DNA from 4 places in the Streptomyces showdoensis genome. Region 3 is predicted to be linked to each of the others. Evidence: riboswitches for the same ligand, from Rfam matches in the RefSeq annotation. Region 3 holds a riboswitch; each other region holds the start of a gene.
The links. A riboswitch is a leader RNA that binds a small molecule or an ion and turns the genes downstream of it on or off. The one in region 3 is predicted to bind cobalamin.

Region 1: another riboswitch for cobalamin. It lies ahead of cobN (cobaltochelatase subunit CobN); the one in region 3 lies ahead of ABD981_RS30635 (cobalamin biosynthesis protein).
Region 2: another riboswitch for cobalamin. It lies ahead of ABD981_RS13915 (ribonucleoside-diphosphate reductase subunit alpha); the one in region 3 lies ahead of ABD981_RS30635 (cobalamin biosynthesis protein).
Region 4: another riboswitch for cobalamin. It lies ahead of ABD981_RS09770 (acyl-CoA thioesterase); the one in region 3 lies ahead of ABD981_RS30635 (cobalamin biosynthesis protein).

The regions. Positions count from the first base shown of each region.
Region 1 covers NZ_BAAAXG010000026.1:1,805,300-1,809,630, forward strand. Annotated here, with positions in the region: gene ABD981_RS21180 (cobalamin biosynthesis protein CobG) at 1-951, opposite strand, end outside; cobalamin riboswitch at 1,141-1,280, shown strand; gene cobN (cobaltochelatase subunit CobN) at 1,321-4,331, shown strand, end outside.
Region 2 covers NZ_BAAAXG010000026.1:301,903-306,233, reverse strand. Annotated here, with positions in the region: gene ABD981_RS13915 (ribonucleoside-diphosphate reductase subunit alpha) at 1-1,219, opposite strand, end outside; cobalamin riboswitch at 1,348-1,472, opposite strand; gene ABD981_RS13910 (GNAT family N-acetyltransferase) at 1,531-2,046, opposite strand; gene mctP (monocarboxylate uptake permease MctP) at 2,124-3,749, opposite strand; gene ABD981_RS13900 (DUF3311 domain-containing protein) at 3,746-4,000, opposite strand; gene ABD981_RS13895 (GntR family transcriptional regulator) at 4,160-4,331, opposite strand, start outside.
Region 3 covers NZ_BAAAXG010000026.1:3,851,225-3,855,555, forward strand. Annotated here, with positions in the region: gene ABD981_RS30630 (cobyric acid synthase) at 1-1,301, opposite strand, end outside; gene ABD981_RS30635 (cobalamin biosynthesis protein) at 1,298-2,290, opposite strand; adenosylcobalamin (AdoCbl) riboswitch at 2,343-2,421, opposite strand; gene ABD981_RS30640 (hypothetical protein) at 2,593-2,814, opposite strand; gene ABD981_RS30645 (inorganic phosphate transporter) at 2,831-4,120, opposite strand.
Region 4 covers NZ_BAAAXG010000013.1:172,746-177,076, forward strand. Annotated here, with positions in the region: gene ABD981_RS09755 (response regulator transcription factor) at 1-169, shown strand, start outside; gene ABD981_RS09760 (hypothetical protein) at 209-802, opposite strand; gene tsaD (tRNA (adenosine(37)-N6)-threonylcarbamoyltransferase complex transferase subunit TsaD) at 916-1,950, opposite strand; cobalamin riboswitch at 2,052-2,235, shown strand; gene ABD981_RS09770 (acyl-CoA thioesterase) at 2,302-2,766, shown strand; gene ABD981_RS09775 (hypothetical protein) at 2,985-3,449, opposite strand; gene ABD981_RS09780 (D-alanyl-D-alanine carboxypeptidase family protein) at 3,671-4,331, opposite strand, start outside.

The DNA.
Region 1 (4,331 bases), 2.0 Mb from region 3:
CGGACCCGTCGGCTCGGCGGGCCGGCCGGGCGGTGCGGCGACGACCGCACCGCGCCAGGGCGTGAACCGCACCTCGCGGGCCGGGAGCAGCGCCCGCAGCTGGGCGGCGGTCAGCCGGCCGAGCGGCGCGAGGACGTACAGGGCGTCCGGCCCGAGCGGCCCGGGGAGCGGCGGGGTGCCCCGGGGCAGCGGCGGTACGGGGCCGGGGACGGGCTCCGCGGCGAGCCCGGCGCGCGCCAGGGCCTGCGCCAGGTCGGGCACGCACCCCTCGGGCAGCTCCCGCACCCGCCAGGCCCCGTTCCCGGCGGCCGCGGCGGCCCGCAGGAAGGCGTCGGCGGCGGCGAGCGCGGCGCGCGGGGCCTCGTCGGCGGCGACCCGGAAGGCCTGGCCGCCCAGGAGCAGCAGGGCGTGCGGGGCCGTGGCCGCGGCCGGTGCCGCTGCGAGCAAGGTCACATCCCCGCCGAGGCCCGCGACGTCCCCCCGCCCGTCGTCGAGGACGAACAGGAAGCGTCCGGAAAGCGCCGCCGTCCACTCCCGCGCGCACAGCAGGGCGTCCAGCTCCCGTGCCCACAACTGCACGTCCGCGCCGCCGAGTCCGTCCAGGCCCGCGGCCGGCGAGGCGACGATGTTGCGGATCCGTTCGTGGGTGGGCGAGGGCAGCAGCCCGGCCCGGTCGAGGAGCGCGGCCAGCTCGGCGCCGCAGTCCTCGCCGAGCCCGCGCAGCTCGGCGTTGCCGCGCGAGGTGATGCTGACGCTGCCGTCCCCGAGGGCCTCGGCCGCCGTGGCCAGCGCGAGGACCTGAGGCTCCGTCAGCAGACCTCCGGGCAGCCGGAGTCGGGCGAGCCGCCCGTCATCCGCCGCGTGCAGTCGCAGCGCACCCGGACAGGCGTCGCCGCGGTCCCGTATGAGAGGTTCGCCCGGTTCGGGCGAGGTGCGTGGGGTGGCCGACATGGCGGCGAGCATACCCACGGCCGGGTCCGCCCCCACCTGGCGCGAAGCCCGCCGCGGAGCGCACCGCGCAACGCGCGGCGCGGCACTCGGCGGCCCCGTCGCGAAGCTCTCCCCGCACCCGCCCCGCACCCCGCCCCACGGGGTGTGATCCGCCCGACCCCGGTCCACCCCCCGACGGGACGGCGAACGATCTAGGATGCAAGCGGCATGGGGTCCCAGGACCCCGGGGAGGAAGCCCGGTGAGAATCCGGCGCGGTCCCGCCACTGTGAGCCGGTCCGGGCGCGTCCCGGGCCGGTGAGTCAGGAACTCCCGCCGTCCATACGACCACCCGGGGCGCGGACAACCCCGAGGAAGGGCCTGAGCTCGCCATGCTCCTGCTGCTGTCGCACTCCGACACCGACCTGCTCAGCGCCCGCGCGGCGAACGCCGCCGCCGAAGGCCCGGTGGAGTACCGGTACGCCAACCCCGCCCGGCTGCCGCTGGCCGACCTGCCCGAGCTGCTCGACGGCGCCGAACTCGTCGTCGTCCGCCTCCTCGGCGGCCTGCGCTCCTGGGAGGAGGGCCTGGACACGGTCCTGGCCGCCGGGAAGCCCGTGGTGGTGCTCAGCGGCGAACAGGCCCCCGACGCCCAGCTGATGGAGGCCTCCACCGTCCCGGTCGGCGTGGCCACCGAGGCCCACGCCTACCTGGCGCACGGCGGCCCGGGCAACCTCGGCCAGCTGGCCCGCTTCCTCTCCGACACGGTGCTGCTGACCGGCCACGGCTTCGAGCCGCCCGCCGCCGCCCCGACCTGGGGCCCGCTGGAGCGCACCGCCTCCGTCACCGACGGCCCGACCGTCGCCGTGCTCTACTACCGCGCCCACCACATGAGCGGGAACACCGCCTTCGTCGGCGCCCTGTGCGACGCGATCGAGGCGAAGGGCGCCCGCGCGAAGGCCCTGTACGTGGCCTCGCTGCGGGCCCCCGAACCGGAGCTCCTCGACGAGCTGCGCGGCGCCGACGCGATCGTCACCACCGTGCTCGCGGCCGGCGGCACCAAGCCGGCCGAGGCGCAGGCCGGCGGCGACGAGGAGGCCTGGGACGCGGGCGCGCTCGCCGCGCTCGACGTGCCGATCCTGCAGGCGCTGTGCCTGACCGGCTCGCGCGCCGCGTGGGAGGAGAACGACGAGGGCCTGTCGCCGCTGGACGCGGCCAGCCAGGTCGCCGTACCGGAGTTCGACGGCCGGCTCATCACCGTCCCGTTCTCCTTCAAGGAGATCGACGAGGACGGCCTGCCCGCGTACGTGGCGGACGCCGAGCGCGCCGCCCGCGTCGCCGGGATCGCCGTCCGGCACGCCCGGCTGCGGCACATCCCGAACGGCGAGAAGAAGCTGGCGCTGGTCCTCTCCGCGTACCCGACGAAGCACTCCCGCATCGGCAACGCGGTCGGCCTCGACACCCCCGCCTCCGCCGTGGCCCTGCTGCGCCGGCTCCGCGCGGAGGGCTACGACTTCGGCCCGGCCGAGGAGATCCCCGGCCTGGTCTCCGGCGACGGCGACGAGCTGATCTACGCCCTGATCGAGGCCGGCGGCCACGACCAGGACTGGCTCACCGAGGAGCAGCTGGCCCGCAACCCGGTCCGCATCCCGGCCGCCGACTACAAGCGCTGGTACGCCGAGCTCCCGGCGGAGCTGCGCGAGCAGGTGGAGGAGCACTGGGGCCCGGCCCCGGGCGAGATGTTCCTGGACCGCTCCCGCAACCCGGAGGGCGACATCGTGCTCGCGGCGCTGCGCCGCGGGAACCTGCTGGTCCTCATCCAGCCGCCGCGCGGCTTCGGCGAGAACCCGATCGCGATCTACCACGACCCGGACCTGCCGCCCTCGCACCACTACCTGGCGGCCTACCGCTGGATCGCCGCCCGCGCCGAGGACGGCGGCTTCGGCGCCGACGCGATGGTGCACCTGGGCAAGCACGGCAACCTGGAGTGGCTGCCCGGCAAGAACGCCGGCCTGTCCGCCGCCTGCGGCCCGGACGCGGCCCTCGGCGACCTGCCGCTGGTCTACCCGTTCCTGGTCAACGACCCGGGCGAGGGCACCCAGGCCAAGCGCCGCGTGCACGCCACGCTCGTCGACCACCTGGTGCCGCCGATGGCCCGCGCCGACTCGTACGGCGACATCGCGCGCCTGGAGCAGCTGCTCGACGAGTACGCGCAGATCAGCAGCATGGACCCGGCGAAGCTGCCGGCGATCCGCGCGCAGATCTGGACGCTGATCCAGGCGGCCAAGCTGGACCACGACCTGGGCATGGAGGAGCGGCCGGAGGACGACGGCTTCGACGACTTCCTGCTGCACGTCGACGGCTGGCTGTGCGAGGTCAAGGACGCCCAGATCCGCGACGGTCTGCACGTCCTGGGCGGCGCGCCGGCCGGCGAGGCCCGGGTGAACCTGGTCCTGTCGATCCTGCGCGCCCGGCAGATCTGGGGCGGCACGCAGGCGCTGCCGGGTCTGCGCGAGGCGCTGGGCCTGGACGAGTCGGCGGCCACCCGCACCACCGCCGACGAGGCGGAGGCGAAGGCCCGCGAGCTGGTCGAGGCCATGGAGGCCGCGGACTGGTCGGTGGACGCGATCGCGTCCGTGGCCGGCGCGTACGGCTCCGAGGTGCACGCGGTGCTGCGCTTCGCCTGCGAGCAGGTCGTCCCGCGGCTGGCCGGCACCACCGACGAACTCACCCACGCCGTCCACGCGCTGAACGGCGGCTTCGTCCCGGCCGGCCCCTCCGGTTCGCCGCTGCGCGGCCTGGTCAACGTCCTGCCGACCGGCCGCAACTTCTACTCGGTCGACCCGAAGGCCGTGCCGTCCCGCCTCGCGTGGGAGACCGGCCAGGCGCTCGCCGACTCCCTCCTGGAGCGCTACCGCACGGACAACGGCGAGTGGCCGACCTCCGTGGGCCTCTCCCTGTGGGGGACGAGCGCGATGCGCACCGCGGGCGACGACGTCGCCGAGGCGCTCGCCCTGCTGGGCGTCCGCCCGCGCTGGGACGAGGCCTCGCGCCGCGTGAACGGCCTGGAGCCGATCCCGCTCGACGAGCTGGGCCGTCCGCGCATCGACGTGACGCTGCGCATCTCCGGGTTCTTCCGGGACGCGTTCCCGCACGTCATCGGGCTGCTCGACGACGCCGTCCGGCTGGTCGCGGGTCTGGACGAGGCCGACGCGGACAACTACGTGCGGGCGCACGCCCAGGCCGACCTGGCCGAGCACGGCGACGAGCGGCGCGCCACCACCCGCATCTTCGGCTCCCGTCCCGGCACGTACGGCGCGGGCCTGCTGCAGCTGATCGACTCGCGCGACTGGCGCACCGACGCCGACCTGGCCGAGGTGTACACGGTGTGGGGCGGCTACGC
Region 2 (4,331 bases), 3.5 Mb from region 3:
TCATCCAGCCGTTGCCGGTCTGCGCCAGGGTCCGCATCATCCGGCCGTACAGGTCACGGGCCGGCATGGTCTTCTTGGCCAGGCCCGCCGCCTCGGCCTTGCGGTACGCGGCGTCGAACTCCTCGCCGTACAGGTCGACCAGCTCGGGCACGTCGGCCGGGGAGAACAGCGACCACGCGGCGTCCGCGTTGACCCGGCGCATGAACTCGTCCGGGATCCAGTGCGCCAGGTTCAGGTTGTGGGTGCGGCGGGCGTCCTCGCCGGTGTTGTCGCGGAGCTCCAGGAACTCCTCGATGTCCGCGTGCCAGGTCTCCAGGTAGACCGCGGCGGCGCCCTTGCGGCGGCCGCCCTGGTTCACCGCGGCGACGGAGGCGTCCAGCGTCTTCAGGAACGGCACGATGCCGTTCGAGTGCCCGTTGGTGCCGCGGATCAGCGAACCGCGGGCGCGGATGCGGGAGTACGACAGGCCGATGCCGCCCGCGTGCTTCGAGAGGCGCGCGACCTGGTGGTAGCGGTCGTAGATGGAGTCCAGCTCGTCCTGCGGGGAGTCCAGCAGGTAGCAGGAGGACATCTGCGGGTGGCGGGTGCCCGAGTTGAAGAGCGTGGGGGAGGAGGGCAGGTAGTCGAGCCGGCTCATCAGGCCGTACAGCGCCGCCACCTCGTCCACGGCGCGGGCGCTCTCGTCCTCCGCGAGGCCGCTCGCGACGCGCAGCATGAAGTGCTGCGGGGTCTCGATGACCTGGCGGGTGATCGGGTGGCGCAGCAGGTAGCGGGAGTAGAGGGTGCGCAGGCCGAAGTAGCCGAAGCGGTCGTCGCCGGCCGGGTCGATCAGCGCGTCGAGGCGCGCGGCGTGCGCGGCGACGAAGGCGGCCGTGCGGTCGGCGATCAGACCCTCGCGGTGGCCGACGGCCACGGAGGCGGAGAAGGAGACCGCGCCCTGTCCCGCCGCCTCGTCGGCGATGGTGACGGTGAGCAGCCGGGCGGCGAGCCGGGAGTACGCGGGGTCCTCGGCGATGAGTCCGGCGGCGGCCTCCGTGGCCAGCTCGCGCAGCTCCGCCTCGTCCGAGCCGGCGCTGCGGCCGCGCAGGGCGGCGGCGGCGACCTTGCCGGGGTCGGTGTCCGGGAGGTCGGCGGTGAGATCGGTCAGGGTCCGCAGCAGCACGGTGCCGGGTCCGTCGGTCTCGATCGCTGCGGCCGGATCGGCGGGCGCGATGGTCACGTGGGGGCTCTCCCTCGCTCGGCTCGGAGCCAGGACGGGAGGCGGGAACGGGCGGCCGTACGCACGGCTGCGCCGCGTCCACCGGCCCACTCCGCGAGGCCCGGACGTCTGTGGCACCCGGAACGGACGGACCGGGCGCGCTGCCGGCAGGTCTTCGGACTCACCCTGGGCGCGAACGCGCGCAAAACACACCGTTGCGGGACAGTTCCGGATTTCCACCGGATTCCCCTGCGGCGACAGCGAGGACGAGCATACATGTGGGGGGCGCCGCTTGCGGCACCCCCCACATGTTGTGTCGGTCGGAGCCGGGGTCAGAGCTCCAGAACGTAGGTGAGCAGGGTGAAGTCCAGGCCCTGGACGGGCTTCCAGTCCCGTTCGGGCGAGCGGACGAAGCCCAGCCGCTCGTAGATGCGGTGGGCGCCGGTCATGGTCCGCTGGGTGGACAGCACCATCCGCGTGCACCCCTCGACGGCCCGTGCCCGGTCCACGCAGGCCCGCACCAGGGCCTCTCCGACGCCCCGGCCGCGGGCGGCGTGGGCGACGGCCAGCATCCGGAACTCGGCCTCACCCGGACGGGCGATGTCGGCCCACTCCTCGCCGCCGGCGGTGAAGGTCACCCCGCCGAGGACCGGGCCGGCCGGATCCGTCGTGTCGACCGCCACGAGCACCTCGGCTTCGGCGTCCCGCCGGGCCACGTCCCGCAGCAGGTGCAGATAGGCGTCGTCCTCGCCGAAGCGGAGGAACCCGTCGTCCAGGTAGGCCCGCGCGGTGATCTCGCCGAGCGCCTCGTACTCCTCGGGCCGTACCGCCCTGATCGTGAAGTCCATGCCCGGCAGTCTGCCCCCGGCACGGCTCCGCCCGCCTCCGGATATGCCGGGGCGGGCGGAGCGGGCGGTGGCGGGGCTCAGTGGCCGGCGGCACCGACCTTCGGGAGCTCGGTCACGACACCCGCGTCGCCGGCGTCCGCCGTGTAGTCCGCGGGCGAGGTCTCGTCGACGCCGTCGGGCGCCTTGAGCGCCTTCAGGACGAAGGTGAGGACCACGGTGACGAGCAGGTTGAGCACGAAGGCGGTGAGGCCGATGTAGCCGATCTCGCCGATGCCGGGGATCTCGGCCGACGAGCCGCCGAAGTGCTTCTGGGTGGGGCTGGCCACGCCGTACGCGGCGGCGGTGCCGTAGATCATGCCGACGGCCCAGCCGGCGAGCAGCGCCCAGCGGTGGAACCAGCGGGTGAACAGACCGCCGACGAGGGCCGGGAAGGTCTGCAGGATCCAGATGCCGCCGAGCAGCTGGAAGTTGATCGCGACGGTCTTGTCCATGGTGAGGACGAAGACCAGCGCGCCGACCTTCACGAGCAGCGAGACCAGCTTGGAGACCTTGGTCTCCTGCTCGGGCGTCGCGTCCGGCTTGAGGAAGTCCTTGTAGATGTTGCGCGTGAAGAGGTTGGCCGCGGCGATCGACATGATCGCCGCCGGGACCAGCGCCCCGATGCCGATGGCGGCGAAGGCCACGCCCGCGAACCAGGCCGGGAACATGTTCTCGAAGAGCTGCGGGATGGCGAGCTGCCCGTTGGTGACCTTCACGCCGGCGGCGATCGCCATGAAGCCGAGCAGCGCCAGCAGACCCAGCATCAGCGAGTACAGCGGCAGGATCGTGGTGTTGCGGCGGATCACCTCGCGGCTCTTGGAGGAGAGCGTCGCGGTGATCGAGTGCGGGTACATGAAGAGCGCCAGCGCCGAGCCGAGCGCCAGGGTCGCGTAGGTCCACTGGCCGGCCTCGCCGGGCACGAGCGCGCCCTTGGGCTTGCCGGTCGCCGGGTTGACCGTCTGGTACGCCTCGCCGGCCTTGGCGAAGATCTCGTCGAAGCCGCCCAGCTTGATCGGGATGTAGATGATCGCCACCGCGATGACGAGGTAGATCAGGGTGTCCTTGACGAAGGCGATGAGCGCCGGGGCGCGCAGGCCGGAGGAGTACGTGTACGCCGCGAGGACGCCGAAGGCGATGAGCAGCGGCAGGTCCTTGACGAACCAGTTGGTGTCCTCGCCGCCGCCGACCCCCATCACGTCCAGGACGGCCTGGATGCCGACCAGTTGGAGCGCGATGTACGGCATGGTGGCGAGGATGCCGGTGACGGCGACCGCCAGCGACAGGCCCTTGGAGCCGAAGCGGCCGCGGACGAAGTCGGAGGTGGTGACGTAGCCGTGCTTGTGGGAGACCGACCACAGGCGGGGCAGGAAGGTGAAGATCAGCGGGTAGACCAGGATCGTGTACGGCACGGCGAAGAAGCCGGCCGCGCCCGCCGCGTAGATGGCCGCCGGGACGGCGACGAAGGTGTACGCGGTGTAGAGGTCGCCGCCGAGCAGGAACCAGGTGACCCAGGTGCCGAAGGAGCGGCCGCCCAGGCCCCATTCGTCGAGGCTGTTCTCGTTCTCGGCCTTGCGCCACTTGGCGGCCAGGAAGCCCATGACCGTGACGGCCAGGAAGAAGAAGACGAAGACGCCGAGCGCGACGCCGTTCACGCCGTCCTTCATCGCGCGTCACCTCCCTTGCGGGCGCGCTGGTCGCGCTTCCAGAGCTGGTACGCGAGCATGGTCAGGCCGGTGGAGACGACCACCCAGAGCATCTGGTACCAGTAGAAGAACGGGATGCCGATGAAGGTGGGGTCCACCTTCGCGTACGAGCCCACCCAGAGCATCGCGACGAACGGCGCGAACAGGCAGAGCGCGATCACCACTCTCGACGGTGTGATGACCGCTTGTTTCCCTTGTGTCGCTTCTGACATGGTGAAACCGTCCCCTCACTGATCACCTCGTAATGCCGAGGAAATCTAGGGGACGGTCTCCCGGTTAGGAACCCCTGTCCGTATAACGGATCGACAGTGTCAGGTCTACGTCAGGTCGGGGCCGGTCCGGCGGCCTGTCGGCGCCGGGCCGGCGCCGGATCAGCCGTTGGGGCGCTGGAGGCGGGCGACGAACTTGTAGCGGTCGCCGCGGTAGACGGAACGCACCCATTCGACCGGTTCGCCCTGGGCGTCGAGCGAGTGCCGGGAGAGCATCAGCATCGGCAGGCCGACGTCCGTGCCGAGCAGGCCGGCCTCGCGCGGGGTGGCGAGG
Region 3 (4,331 bases):
AAGCCGTCGCTCTCCAGCGAGCCGTGCCAGTGGGTGCCCCACACCGCGCCGACCCGGCAGCCGTCGAGGAAGGGCTCGCCGCCGTCGACGGTGGCGACGCCGTGGTGGATCTCGTACCCCTCGACCCTCTCGCCGAGCGCCTCGCCGACCGGCCGGGCCAGGGTCTTCTCGACGCCGAAGCGCACCCGTACGGGCAGCAGTCCGAGCCCGTCGACCACGCCGGCCTTCGACTCGACCTCGTCCTCGATCCGCTCGCCGAGCGCCTGGAAGCCGCCGCAGATGCCGAGCACCGGGCGCCCCTCGGCGGCCCGCCGGGCGAGCGCGTCGGCCAGGCCGCGCTCCCGCAGCCAGGCCAGGGCCTTGACGGTGCCGCGGGTGCCGGGCACGACGACCAGGTCCGCGTCGACGAGCTCCTCGGGCCGGTCCACGAAGCGGACCACCACGCCCGGCTCGGCGGCCAGCGCGTCCACGTCGGTGAAGTTGGACATCAGCGGGACGGCGCAGACGGCGACCCGCAGCACGTCGGCGCCGACCGGCGGCGCCACCACCGACTCGCGGACGGTGCCCCGCAGCGAGACCCGCAGGCCGTCCTCCTCGTCTATGCCGAGCCCGTGGGCGTACGGCAGGACACCGAAGGTCCGGCGCCCGGTCAGCCCGTGGAGCATGTCGAGCCCGGGCTCCAGCAGCGTGACGTCGCCCCGGAACTTGTTCACCAGGTACCCGGCGACGAGCTCCTGGTCCTCGGGCGCGAGGAGCGCGGTGGTGCCGAAGAACTGGGCGAACACCCCGCCCCGGTCGATGTCGCCGACCACCACGACGGGCAGCCGCGCGGCGCGCGCGATGCCCATGTTCACGATGTCGGTGCGCCGCAGGTTGATCTCGGCCGGACTGCCCGCCCCCTCGCAGATCACGGCGTCGTACGTGCCCCGCAGCTCCTCCAGGCACGCCATCACCGGCTCGAACAGCGTCCGCTGCCGTCCCCCGTGGTAGCCGCGGGCGCTCATCTCGCCGACCGGCTTGCCCATGAGCACGACCTGGCTGGAGCGGTCGCTGCCGGGCTTCAGGAGGACCGGGTTCATCAGCGCCGTGGGCTCGACGCGGGCGGCCTGCGCCTGCATGGCCTGGGCGCGGCCGATCTCGGCGCCCTCCCGGGTCACGAAGGAGTTGAGGGACATGTTCTGCCCCTTGAACGGCGCGACCTTGATCCCCTGCCGGACCAGCCAGCGGCAGATGCCGGCCGTGACGACGCTCTTGCCCGCGTCGGACGTGGTCCCGGCGACCAGCAGCCCCCCACCCCTCATGCGTTCCTCCGCTTCAGCGCGCTCGCGATCAGCCGGCCGCCCACGCAGGCGGCCAGGGTCAGTCCGGTCACCCGGCGGGACAGGCGCACCGCCCGGTCGATGTCCGCGACCTCGACGGGCCGCCCCTCCGCGTTGAGGACGGGCCGGTGTTCGACCCGGCCGCCGTAGGCCAGGGTGCCGCCGAGCCGGACCCCCAGCGCTCCCGCGAAGGAGGCCTCCACCGGTCCGGCGTTGGGGCTGGGGTGCTTCGACGCGTCCGCGCGCCAGGCGCGCACCGCCCCGCGCGGGTTCCCGCCGGCGACGGTGGCGAGCGCGGCGGTGAGCCGGGCGCCCGGCCAGCCGGCCAGGTCGTCGAGCCGGGCCGAGGCCCAGCCGAAGCGGCGGTACTTCGGCGACTTGTGGCCGACCATCGCGTCCAGGGTGTTCACGGCGCGGAAGCCGAGCAGGCCCGGCACGCCCGCGACGGCGCCCCAGAACAGGGCGCCCACCACGGCGTCGGAGGTGTTCTCGGCGACCGACTCGACGACCGCGCGGGCCATCGCGGGGCCGTCCAGGGAGTGCGGGTCGCGTCCGCACAGGTGCGGCAGGCGCTCCCGGGCGACCTCCAGGTCCCCGGCCGCGAGCGCCCCGCCGATCGCGCGGGCCTCGCGGCCCAGGGTGGTGCCGCCGACGACGGCCCACACGGAGGCGGCGGTCAGGGCGACGGTGGCCGTGCGGCTGCCCCGTACCGTGCGGGCGGCCAGCGCGCCGAGCGCCACGGTGGATCCGGCGCAGACGGCGGTGTGCAGGGCGCCCCAGCCGCGGTGGTCGCGCAGCAGGCGTTCCTCCACCGCGCCGGCCGCCCGGCCGAAGGCGGCGACGGGGTGGCCGCGGCGGGGGTCGCCGGCGATCAGGTCGACGGCGAGGCCGGCGGCCGCCCCGTACGCGAAGGCGGTGGTGGCACCCGGGATGCCGGGGGCACCGGGAAGGCTGAGGGCGCGGCCGGGCATGGCGCTCTGTCCTCACTCAGGGTCCGCGCCCTGGATCGACGTGACCGGCGGCGAGAGTTCCTGACTCCCGGCCCCGGGGGGGGCCGGTCACAGTGGCGGGACCGCGCCGGATTCGCACCGGACTTCCTCTCCATTGCCGCCGTAATGGCCCCGGCAGTCCACCACGCTGCGCGAACAGCCGTCAACTCACCCTTGACCTGCGCCGGGTCACTGTGCGGAGCGCCACAAACACGACGGACGGGCGGTCCGCACCCTCGGGTGCGGACCGCCCGTCCGTCGTACGCGTCGTCGGGCCCGGAGGCTCAGACGACGATCAGGTAGATGCCGTACGCCACGGCCGCCGCGCAGAGGGCGAAGCAGGCGTAGGCGCCGGTGCGGGCCAGGGTGGCGGTGCCGCCGTTCTCGGCGGCCTCCTCCTGCTTGGAGAGGCCCATGACACCGAGGGTGAAGAGGCCCACCAGGGCGACGGTCGCCACGAGGCTGACTCCGAAGACGGAGCCCAGGGCTGCCCAGTCGATCTTCATGCTTGGTTCCAGTTCCTTAGACCGCGGCGGCGGGGGCCGGGGGAGCGGCCGGGTCCGTGGGGCCCGGGGTGGGGATGGTGGTCTTCAGGTCCTCGTCCGCGACGGCGGCGACGGAACCGGCCGGCGGCGGCGGGGTCACGGCCGCGATGGCGGTGGTCACGACGCCCGCGGGCTCGGCGGGAGCGGCCGGGGCGTCCAGGTCGTCGGCCGTGACGTTGTTGTGGTCCACCGGCTTGCGGCGGGACAGCGACCAGATCACGGCGGAGCCGGCGACCAGCAGGACCGCGACGGCGGCGATGCCCCAGGTGCCCTGCTTGGTGAGGAACTCGGCGGCGGCACCGACCAGGCCCGCGGCGGGCAGGGTCAGGCCCCAGGCGACGAACATCCGGGTGGCGGTCGACCAGCGGACGACACCGCCCTTGCGGCCGAGGCCGGCGCCCATCACGGCACCGGAGCAGGACTGGGTGGTGGAGAGGGAGAAGCCCAGGTGGGACGAGGCCAGGATGACCGTGGCGGCGCTGGTCTGGGCGGCGAAGCCCTGCTGCGGCTGGAGGTCGGTGAGGCCCTTGCCCATGGTGCGGATGATGCGCCAGCCACCGAGGTAGGTGCCGAGCGCGATCGCGACACCGGCGGAGACGATGACCCACATGGGCGGGTTCGAGCCGGGGGCGAGGACGCCGCTGGTGACCAGGGCGAGGGTGATGATGCCCATCGTCTTCTGCGCGTCGTTGGTGCCGTGCGCGAGGGAGACGAGACCGGCGGAGGCGATCTGGCCGGCCCGGTAGCCCTTGGCGGTGGCCTTGGTCCCGGTGTTCGACTTGGCGCCGAGGCGGTAGGTCAGGCGGGTCGCGACCATCGCGGCCAGACCGGCCACGATCGGGGCGGCGACGGCCGGGATGAGGACCTTGGTGACGATGGTCGGGCCGTTGACCGCGTCCCAGCCGGCCGACATCACGGCGGCGCCGATGAGGCCGCCGAAGAGGGCGTGGGAGGAGCTGGACGGCAGACCGAGCAGCCAGGTCAGCAGGTTCCACAGGATGGCGCCGACGAGCGCCGCGAAGATCACTTCTGTGCGAATGCCCTCTTCGTTGATGATCCCGCCGGAGATCGTCTTGGCGACCTCCACGGACAGGAACGCGCCGACGAGGTTCAGCACGGCGGACATGGCCACCGCCGTCTTGGGCTTGAGAGCACCGGTCGAGATGGTCGTCGCCATCGCGTTGGCGGTGTCGTGGAAACCGTTCGTGAAATCGAACACGAGAGCTGTCACGACCACAATCGCGAGCAGCAGCGTGATGTGTTCCATTTACCCAGGCAATCGTTTGACGTCAGTGGCTGGTCGAACGTACGCAACCTGGGTGAACGGAAGATGAACTGGGTCCGGCTGTGTGGTGTCCCCAACCGGGGTCCCGGGATTCCGCTTCCGCCCCGGACGGCCGCGCTGTCCACCATGCGGTCGTGGTGCGACCCGGGGTAAGCCCTGGCGTACCGGGACGGATGCGACTCCCACCCCTTCC
Region 4 (4,331 bases), on a different contig from region 3:
GGACCTGGTGGCCCGCGGGCTGGACAACCTGGCGATCTCGCGCCGCCTGACGCTCAGCCCGAAGACGGTCCGCAACCACCTGTCCAACATCCTCGCGAAGCTCCAGGCGGCGACGCGCGCGGAGGCCATCGTGCGGGCCCGCCGGTCGGGCCTGGGCGGCGGACCGTGACCGGCCGGGGCCCAGACCCGACCGGCGGGCCCCGGAGGGTCAGACCCAGCGGATGGAGGACGCCTCGTCGTCCATCCATCCTCCGCTCCACGCGCCTTCGACGGTGCGGCCGGACTTCCGGGTGTTGAACCAGCTGTTCTCGTAGTAGATGCCGTGGCAGCCCGCGTACTCCTGGGCGGAGCCGATCTCGTCGCCCCAGTTGAAGCCCGTGTTGTCGTAGAAGTAGCGGAGGTTGCCCTCCTCGAACTCGACGGTCCCCCAGTCGCCGTCGCATCCGTGGTCCTTGACGAAGGTGAACGAGTGCCCGCCGAAGTTCGCGTCGTTGTAGACGACCGCGACGACCGTCGCCGCGTTCGCCCCGAGGCCGGCGGCGCGGGCACCCGCGTCGAGCTGCCGCTGGGTGACCGTCCTCGCTCCGGCGGGGAGGCGTACGGCCCCGTTCGTCGCGTCGGCGATGGCCTGCGCGAAGGTGTCGAAGCAGACCGGCCCCCGCTGGTTCGGCCGCACCGTGCAGTGCTTCCCTCCACCGCCGTCACCGCTCGTGGCGACGGCGGCCCCCGTGGGACCCGCCAGGGTCGTCAGGGCCGCCACGGCGACCGCCCCGGCCAGGACCGAGTTGCGTATTCCGAACATGTGTCGATGCCTCACCGTCTGGGGGGCGCGGCGGATCCGCGCCGTCGCCCACCACCCTCGCCCCGCCCCCGTCCCGTACGCATGGGGCGGGGGTCCCGACCGCCCGGGACGTGTCAGCCCGGGGTGAGGGCGGCGTACTCCAGCGGGGCGGAGGGGTCGATCGACACGTCCAGCGGGGCGGGTTCGGCCCCGGACCGTACGAGGAGCTCGCCGACGGCAGCGATCATGGCGCCGTTGTCGGTGCACAGCGTCATCGGCGGCACCCGCAGCTCCACGCCCGCCGCGGCGCAGCGCAGTTCGGCCAGGCCGCGGACGCGCGAGTTCGCCGCGACGCCGCCGACCACGATCAGGGTCCGCACGTCGTGGGCCGCGCAGGCGGCGAGCGCCTTGCGGGTCAGCACGTCGGCGACGGCCTCCTGCAGCGCGGCGGCCCCGTCCGCGACCGGGACGTCCAGGCCCTGGAGCCGGTGCTTCTCGACCCAGCGGGCGGCGGCCGTCTTGAGGCCGGAGAAGGAGAAGGCGTACGGGTCGTCCCCGGGGCGGGTCAGCGGCCGGGGGAAGCGCACGGCGCCCGGATCGCCGTCGCGGGCGGCCCGGTCGACGGCCGGCCCGCCGGGGTAGGGCAGCCCGAGGATCCTGGCGACCTTGTCGAAGCACTCCCCCGCCGCGTCGTCGAGGGTGTCGCCCAGGTGCAGGATCGGCTCGCGCACCAGGTCCCGCACCAGCAGGAGGGAGGTGTGGCCGCCGGAGACGATCAGGACCACGCAAGGGGTGGGCAGCGGGCCGTGCTCCAGGGTGTCGGCGGCGACGTGACCGGCCAGGTGGTGGACGCCGTAGAGCGGGATCCCGGCCGCGTACGCCAGGGACTTCGCCCCCGCGAGACCGACCTGGAGGGCGCCGGAGAGGCCCGGTCCGGTGGTGACGGCGACCGCGTCGATCGCGTTCAGGCGCAGCCCCGCCCGGTCGAGGGCCTCGCGCACCACCGGCTGGAAGGACTGGAGGTGCGCGCGGGCGGCGATCTCGGGGACGACGCCGCCGAAGCGGGCGTGCTCGTCCATGCTCGACGCCACCACGTGCGCGAGGAGTCTCCCGTCCCTCACGATCCCCGCGCCGGTCTCGTCGCACGACGACTCGATCCCGAGCACCACTGGTCCGGCCACTGCCCCACTCCTTCTTGCTTGCAGGCTGCACCTGCAATATATGTGCAATAAGGAGGGCGGGTGCACTGCCGTAGGGTGGGCGTCGCAGCTGGTTCGCCCCGTCCGCCAGGCGGGATGCGTCGCAAGAGGGAACCCGGTGGGAATCCGGGACTGCCCCGCAGCGGTGAGCGGGAACGACCGCCGTCACACAGCACTGGACCCCCGGGTCCGGGAAGCGACGGCCAGTAGGTGTCTCGTCCGACGGGACGTGCTCGCGAGTCCGAAGACCTGCCACTGCCCGCACGCGGTCATCCCCGCCGTGCGGAACAGCCCTGCCGCGACTCGCGAAGGAGAGTTGACGTGGCCGATCCCACCGCCTCCACCCCCAGCCCCGCCCCCACCGCCACCGCACGCCCGGTCAAGACCCCGGACGACTCCCGGGTCGTCCTCGCCCACATCATGAGCGAGCACGACACCAATCTGTACGGGACCATCCACGGCGGCGTGATGATGAAGCTCATCGACGACGCCGCCGCGGCGGCCGCCGGGCGACACGCCGACGGGCCGGCCGTCACCGTCGCCGTCGACCGGATGTCCTTCCTCGCCCCCGTCCGCGCCGGGGACCTGCTCAGCGTCGAGGCAGCACTCGAACGCGCCGGGCGGACCTCCATGACCGTCGGGGTCCGCGTGACCGCCGAGCGGTGGAACAGCGCCGGCCCGACCACAGAGGTGGCCACCGCCTTCCTGACGTTCGTCGCCATCGACGCCGACGGCACACCGCGCGAGGTGCCGGCGCTGGAGGTGTCACTGCCCGGCCTGTCCTGAACGGCCGGAACCGGCGCCGTCACCCCGGTCGTCGCGGCACGTCGTACGCGGAGTCACCCCATGGGGCGGCATCACACGGTCTGTCACCACACGGTCTGTCACCACAGGGGCTGTCGCTACACGGTCCGTCACCAGAGGGGCTCACTCCACACGGAGTGTCACCACATGGGACGTCATCACACGGTCCGTCACCACGGCGACGCACGGCCCACGAGGCTTCAGCGTGCGTTTACGTACAGCTGCGGCGACCAGCGGGTGCACGAGTTGCCGTTGCACGCCTGGACCATGAAGTTGTAGTCGTTGCCCGGTGCGTCCAGGGTCCACACCCGCCGCTCACCGGGGCTCTGCTTGCTGATCCTCCAGTCGGTGTTGTCGTACTGCCAGCGGACGTTGTAGTGCGTCAGATTGGTGGTGTATCCGCCGTAGTAGAGCTTGATCTGGTTGTTGCACGAGTCGTAGCGCCCGCCGATGTACGGGCTGTTGCTGTACTCGTACCGCGGCGGCGTGCCGCCGATGTCGGTCCCGCTCTTCTGGGGCGGCTCGCCGTCGCGGGTGTAGCAGCCCTTCGCCGCGGGGACCGTGTCCGGCGCGGCGGCGGCGACCGGCGCCACCAGGAGGCCGCTCGCGAGCACGACGCCGGACGACAGTGCCACCGCCGCACGACGCCACTTGAGCGCACGCATGGTTCACTCCGTCCTTGGGGTACGGAACTTCCAGGTGTGCCGCCGTGCGGCGCGCGCTCCCCCACGCTCGGCGCCGTGAACCAGCGGACACCCGCTGTCCCCGGACTCCCCCTCTCAGCTTACGGCGGGCGGGGGGCCGGGGCCCGTCGGGCGGGGGCGCACGTCCTGCGGCCCCACGCACGGGGCGCCGCCCGGAGACCTCCCGGACGGCGCCCCACCCGCTACTTCGCGAAGCCGTAGTCCAGCAGCTTCTTCACGTCGGCCGCGCGGTTCGTCTCGTTCGGCGAACCGAGCACCGCGCCGATGACCGTCTTGCTGCCGCGGGTGGCCGCGAAGACGAGGCAGTACTTGGCCTGCGGGCCCGAACCGGTCTTCACGCCGATCGCGCCGCTGTACGTGCTCAGGAGCTTGTTCGTGTTGGTCCACGACATGTTCCGGTAGCCACCGCTCTTGGTGGTCACCTTCTGGGTCGTGGCCTTCGTCTTCACGATGGTGCGGAACGTGGAGTTCGTCATCGCACTGCTCGCGATCTTCGTCAGGTCACGCGGGGTCGAGTAGTTCGACCCGTTGCTGATCCCGTCGAAGGAGTCGAAGTGGGTGTTGCGCAGACCCAGCTTGCGGGCCTCGTCGTTCATCTTGCCGATGAACGACTTCACGCGGGCCGCCCGCGTGGTGCCGGTGCCGAACTTGTCGGCCAGCGCGTAGGCGGCGTCACAGCCCGACGGCAGCATCAGACCGTAGAGGAGCTGACGAACCGTCACCTTGTCGCCGACGATGAGCCGGGCGGAGGAGGCGTTCTTCGAGACGATGTAGTCGCTGTACGCCTTGTCGATCGTGACCTTCGCGTCGAGGTTGAGGCCGCGCTGGGCCAGCACCACCTTC